3 regions of the Brevibacillus halotolerans genome follow, and region 2 is predicted to be linked to each of the others. Evidence: riboswitches for the same ligand, from Rfam matches in the RefSeq annotation. Region 2 holds a riboswitch; each other region holds the start of a gene.
The links. A riboswitch is a leader RNA that binds a small molecule or an ion and turns the genes downstream of it on or off. The one in region 2 is predicted to bind cobalamin.
Positions count from the first base shown of each region.

Region 1 (2,208 bases), on a different contig from region 2:
CCTTGGTCAAATCGGCCAATAGACGCATTTGTTCAGAGGTAAAATTCTTACGAGCTACACCAGGCGAAACGCCTAGCTCTAAAATATCAACAACTCCGCTAAACGGGCGAGGTGGTGGAGTGATACCCTGATTTAACTCCAAGGCTGTCTTTTCATCAACGCACGCAAGCGCTTCCATCGCTAATTGAAAGGCCTTTACCGCTTGTTTAGGAGCTTGAAAGCTCTCTGTCTCTTCCTGAAAAGAATTCTGTTCTACTTCCCTTGAGAATTGCCTGGGATTTGAAAGGGCTTCCATCGCCGCTGATGGTGCGGAATCAGAAACCTGAGCTTCTTGTATTGTAGCCTGCGGTGAAGTCGCTACAGCCACTTCTTGCACAGAAGATGACTCAGATACCGGATTTCCACTCTGAGGCTGGCTGTGAAGCGCCCAAGGCTCTGCCTTCTCCTGCAAGCGTTCATGAGGTTTTAACGGTTGATCCATGCGATTTAACGTATATTTACGTTGATATCCGCGCGGAGTAATAATTTTTTGGTCGTAAACAAAGGTAGTCGAGTTCCCGATGATTACTGTTGTCAGCATTCCAATGTCATGCTGTAGCATGTCTGCAAGTGTTGTAATTACAACATGTTCTCGATCTCTATAGGCGCTCTTTACGATTCCTACTGGCGTTTCAGGAGAACGATATTTTAATAATATTTGTTGTGTTTCTACAATTTGTCGTGTACGGCGACCACTGCGCGGGTTATACAGCGCAATGACAAAATCAGCAGAAGCAGCTGCTTCTACACGCTTAGCAATCGTTTCCCACGGTGTAAGATGGTCACTCAAGCTGATTGTGCAAGCGTCATGCATAATGGGAGCACCCAATAAAGACGCGCAAGACTGAATGGATGAAATTCCAGGTACAACCTCTACCTTCACCCCAGTAGATTCTGTCCAGCCTTTTTCGACTAGGACTTCATAAACTAGTCCGGCCATGCCGTATACCCCAGCATCCCCACTAGAAATAACGCCAACAACTTGACCTAACTCAGCCAATCTTACCGCTTCTTGAGCACGGCTAACCTCTTCTGTCATCCCAGTACGCACGACACTTTTGTCTGAAATAAGCTCTCGAATTAAATCTACATAAGTGTTGTAGCCAATTATCACTTCGCATTCTAGGATAGCCTCTTTTGCCCGATGCGTAATGTGATCATGATGTCCTGGTCCAAAGCCAATTAGTAGAATTTTTCCTTTCTCCATCTACTCCAAGCCCCCTATCCTTATTTGCAATCAACCTTACATTTTTATACAATAAAAAAAACAGCGCTTCCCCGTCTGACTTACGTGAGAAGTGCTGTTATGATGAGCTTGTTATTTTTTGGAAAGGAATATTCCCTTCTGTAGCAAAACTGCTCTCATAACACCTCCCCATCTGCCGTAGGTCTGACGGTGTTGTTAGAATAAAGAGGGTAGCCTGACTCTTGGAATATTCTGCTCCTTTTCGTCTTCTGAAAATTTATAATATCCAGTGACAAAAACGGGCTCTCCAATTACAGTGGCGGGACCGTGTTGGATTTTCACCAACTTCCCCATGTGAATCGTTTCTCATGTAACAATTCCTTTATTCCCAAGCTTATGTGATTAGTTCTATCATAATCCAATTTGCATTTTATTGTCCATACTTTTCTGTCTAGCCCACACGGGACTGGACAAGAGGTGAAAGAAGATCGTATACTGACATACTATTAGAAATCTTCTATTTTTATGCATAGAGGAAAATATATTTGAATATACAGTATCATAATTAACATATTATAGAAAGGTTGTTAAAACATGTCCCTCTTACACACCTTACAACAACGTCAAGCTATACGCGCCTACGATGGTCGCCCTGTAGAAAAAGAAAAGATCGAGCAGCTTCTAGAAGCAGCTATATTAGCACCCAATGATCGCTTGCGAGAGCCTTGGCACTTCTATGTCATTCGAGGCGCTGCTAAGGAACGGTTTAACCAGCTAGCTCAGGATTTCTTGCTTGAACGCTTTCCTACCAAACCTCATTTAGTAGAAGAATCCATGAAGAATGTTCTGGCCACCCCTCTCATTATAGTCGCTACATCCCAAATCATAGAAGGCGACGAAGCTTCTTCGCTTGATAATGATTATGCTGTAAGCTGCGCTATTCATTCGATGTGGCTGATGGCTTCTGAGCTAGGTCTAGGTTT
Region 1 is NZ_JAPTNK010000001.1:521,517-523,724, reverse strand. Features, by position in the region: gene cobJ (precorrin-3B C(17)-methyltransferase) at 1-1,246, opposite strand, end outside; cobalamin riboswitch at 1,434-1,625, opposite strand; gene O0550_RS02265 (nitroreductase family protein) at 1,820-2,208, shown strand, end outside.
Region 1: another riboswitch for cobalamin. It lies ahead of cobJ (precorrin-3B C(17)-methyltransferase); the one in region 2 lies ahead of O0550_RS05510 (DUF4430 domain-containing protein).

Region 2 (2,208 bases):
GAAATCAATAAGCATCTATATGAAGGGAAGTTCTTGTTCAAATCTTCTACGGATCAAATTGTGCGAAGCTTTTGTTCCAATCCAAGCGGTCATGTTGTTGTAGAAAATCACAGCGGTGTAATGGCGGCTAACGGGCATGCATACAAGGATGAGAAGCTGGGGTCCCCTAACACGAACTTTGCTCTGCTTGTGTCTCATGTCTTTACAGAACCATTTGATAAGCCAAACGAATACGCGAAAGAGGTATCAAGACGAGCGAATGATCTTTCTAACGGCTCCGTGATTGTACAGCGCTTTGGCGATATAAAACGTGGGCGGCGTTCGACAGAAAAACGACTGAAAGAGGGATTTATTGAGCCAACGTTAAAAGAAGCCGTACCAGGTGATCTCGGCCTAGTATTACCATATAATACAATGAAAAGCTTAATTGAAATGGTAGAGGCACTCGATCATGTTACGCCGGGTATTGCAAGTGAACACACGCTGTTTTATGGAGTAGAAGCGAAATTCTATTCAGCACGTCCATATTTGAATCCGCACTTTGAAACAGAAATTAGTGGTTTATATGCAGGCGGCGATGGAGCAGGTTTAACGCGAGGACTTGCGCAAGCAGGAGCATGCGGCGTTCATATTGCTCGGGGAATTTTACGTCACCTGTCTTAAAATATGGAAGAATACAACTATATTTTGTCACAACAGCATGATTGTCAAGTCCATTTCTTGTGCTATAATATTTTCAAATGGGTCACATCTCATTCATGTAAATAATAATAGTTTTAGGTAATGGAAGTTTGGTGCAAATCCAACGCGGTCCCGCCACTGTGATAGACTGTTTTCCGGTCTTAAGTCAGGTCTTTTACCTAAAAACTACTGAAAGGCTAACCATTTCGAGGCGAAAGTGGTTAGTCCAAGTCTAGTGATGTTCCCGCCTCACTAGACTTTTTTTATGGAGAAAGGAGCGGAAATGGTAAGAAGAGTTTGTCAAATCGCCTTACTTATTGCACTTGCGCTGGTAAGTGTAGTGGGTTGTTCAAATAATGAAGTAGCGCAAAACACATCAGCAGAAGAAAAGGTTGAAAACAAGATCGTTGTGGAAGTTTCAAGCGATCAGGGCAAAACCAAAATTGCTGAAAAAACAATTCAATTCAAAGGGGATCAAACCTTGTATGAGTTGATGAAAACCAATTTTAAAGTGGAAGACGATAATGGATTTATCACGTCAATTGAGGATGTGAAGCAAAATCCAGCAGAGAAAAAGTATTGGTTATACGAAGTGAACGGAGCACCAGCGGTTACAGGAGCCAAGGATCTTAAAGTCAAAGATGGCGATGTCATTAAGTGGGATTTACATGCCTCCTAACCATCAAATACACAAAGCATCCCTATCCAGTGTAAGAGGCATAACGTTGCTAGCTATCTTAGCTGCCTTGTCTGTTGCTGGTCGGATTGCACTGTCGTCCATACCTAACGTACAGCCCGTGACAACATTTGTCATTCTTATGACAATTCTGATGGGACTTCGATATGGTTTGTTGCTTGCGATAATTGTGATGATTTTGTCAAATATGGTCCTAGGGATCGGGATTTGGATTATCCCGCAGATCATTGCATACTGTATAATTGTCGTGGTAACCGGTATATTTATACGTCCTGTGTTTCCAAAGCTTTCCTTGTTTGTGATGGCCATATACGCCGGATTTACAGGAATGCTTTACGGGTTTGTTAACTCTCTTTGTCAGGTACCGCTTTACGATTCAACTTATTTTCTTGCTTATTATCTAGCAGGAGTCCCCTATGATACGATGCATGCAATTGGGAATTTCGTTTTTTATTTCGTACTCACACCTCTTTTACTTCCATTGTTGTACAAATTGATAAATCAACATTTTGCTAAGTCTTGACAACTGAACAGGCACAATGCAGTGCTTGCCGAATCATATCAAACCTTTGATGCAAAAGGTTTTTATACACAAAGACGTGTATAGTGTTTTTAAAAATAACAATCAATACATAGTTGACTATATGGTAAATATAGTAGTACAGTATTGGTAGAAAACAGAATACAGGTTACACAAAGACGTGTTACTTATGTAGATAGCAAAGAGGCTTTTAAAGGGTATGCTCCCTTCTAAAAAGCCTCTTTTTTTATTCCAAATGGAGGTGTCAGCATGGATAAGGTTAGTTTTAAAACAGATATTTACATGGGAC
Region 2 is NZ_JAPTNK010000003.1:123,949-126,156, reverse strand. Features, by position in the region: gene O0550_RS05515 (NAD(P)/FAD-dependent oxidoreductase) at 1-663, shown strand, start outside; adenosylcobalamin (AdoCbl) riboswitch at 760-912, shown strand; gene O0550_RS05510 (DUF4430 domain-containing protein) at 965-1,360, shown strand; gene O0550_RS05505 (ECF transporter S component) at 1,407-1,901, shown strand; gene O0550_RS05500 (1-propanol dehydrogenase PduQ) at 2,169-2,208, shown strand, end outside.

Region 3 (2,208 bases), 190 kb from region 2:
GTTACGCTTATCAAGCAGTGGAAAAAATAAACGAGGGAATGCATCATCTCGGAATTTTGAGTAAACAAGAGCTAGATCGTACCGTTGAGACTGTGACGGGGATATATGAGGGTAAGGGTGAATCCTTTATGAAGGAAGAAGCCATTCGTAATGCAAGCCTTTCTGCGATGCTGTTCATGCTATCTGCGAAAGATAAAGGTTGGGATACGTGCCCAATGATTGGATTTGATCCAGGTGCTATTAAGGAAATTTTAGAAATTCCTGATGGATATGAAACAGTCATGATGATTACTATCGGAAAAGAAAAGCTCTCAAGCCAACGTCCACGCGGCTATCGTAAGCCGAACGGAGAGTTTGTAAGCTACAATGGTATGTGATTTCTATGAAAACATTGCTAAAGCTGTTAATGGGACATGCTGTGGCAATGTTTTTTTACTATAGAGGAATTGGCGCTTTTTATAGATGAACCTGATCCTAGATGCATCCTCTTAAGCCTTTCTGGACAAAAGTGTTCCATCTTATGAGTGGAATTATAGAAGGGCTTTAATTTCATATAGCGTAAACGTGGAATAACGAATATAATTTGTTCTAGGTAAACTTTTTGTCCTACTTTCAAAATAAGGATATAAAGTGAATATTTCCAAGGAAAAACTACATATGGTAGTGGAATAGGTGTATTTGTTTCATAACGGATACTTAAAAGGGAAGCCGGTGTAAATCCGGCACGGTCCCGCCGCTGTAAGGGGGAGTCTTATGCAAATATGTCACTGGATCATATCTGGGAAGACGCATGGAGATGATGAACCCAAGTCAGAAGACCTGCCTATTCTAGAAATGCTGTTAGACCTACGGGGAGATAGGGAGGTGTTTTGAATGCTAAAAGACCGATGTGATGTGTTCATAAACGATAGGCATTTCTGACCTTTTTAATCTGGTTGGTAATGTTTTTTTGTTTTTTAACATTTTTAGAATAATTAAATTATATAAAAGGTGATAAAAATGTATTTGAAACGGTCTGCATTTATTACTTCTTTTGTTGGACTAGTAGCGCTGCTAACAATCATTATCGCTGGCTGTGGTAACACAACAAAAGAAGGAGAAAATAGAGCAACTCAAGATAGTTCAAAAGTTCTTACGTTTTCCTGGTCTGGAGATATCGGAGACGTAAATCCTCATACCTATTTTCCGAATCAATGGTTCTCACAAGCTATGGTATATGAATCTCTCGTTTACTACGGTGAAGGCGGGGAGCTTAAACCGTGGCTGGCCCAAAGCTGGGATGTATCGAAGGATGGAAAAGAGTATGTGTTTCATCTAAGAAAAGATGTTACATTTTCGGATGGATCGCCGTTTAATGCTACAATCGTGAAGAAAAATTTCGATACGGTTTTAGCTAATGCTCCCCAACATGAATGGATGGAATTAATAAATCAAATTAAAAGTACTGAGGTAGTGGACGATTTTACGTTTAAATTAATTTTGAACAAGCCATATTACCCAACTCTTCAGGAGCTTACGTACATCAGACCTTTACGATTTGTAGGAGAAGCTGCCTTTCCTGATAGCCAAAACACATTTAAAGACGGGCTCAAGTCACAGATTGGGACAGGTCCATGGGTACTAAGCGAATATAAGAAAAATGAAAGGGCTGTCTTTACAAGAAACGAGAAGTATTGGGGCGAGAAACCGAAAGTCGATAAGGTGATTGTTAAAGTCATACCTGACGGTGAATCGAGAGTTCTCGCTTTTGAGAAGAAGGACATTGATTTGATTTTTGGGAACGGAGTCATAAGCCAGGATTCGTTCCGGTTTCTGAAGGATTCGGGAAAATATGAAACCAAACTATCAGAACCTACGGCTACAAGGGCGTTACTCTTTAATACGAACAGAGAAGCTCTCAAAGAGCGTAACTTACGTCTAGCTATTCAGCATGCCTTTGATAAGCAGGCTGTCATCGATCATATCTTTTACGGCACAGAAAGAAAAGCTGATACGTTATTTGCACCTACCATTCCATATACGAAGATTGATGTAAAACCGTATGAACACGATGAAGAAAAAGCGAAACAATTGTTGGATGAAGCGGGCTGGAAACAAGTAAATGGCAAACCATTTAGAGAGAAGGCTGGAAAACCGCTACAATTGGAGCTGATGTTTATTAGCTCAGACAACATCCAGAAGGCGATCGCAGAATATACCCAAGGTGAG
Region 3 is NZ_JAPTNK010000003.1:313,123-315,330, reverse strand. Features, by position in the region: gene O0550_RS06385 (nitroreductase family protein) at 1-377, shown strand, start outside; cobalamin riboswitch at 654-841, shown strand; gene nikA (nickel ABC transporter substrate-binding protein) at 1,000-2,208, shown strand, end outside.
Region 3: another riboswitch for cobalamin. It lies ahead of nikA (nickel ABC transporter substrate-binding protein); the one in region 2 lies ahead of O0550_RS05510 (DUF4430 domain-containing protein).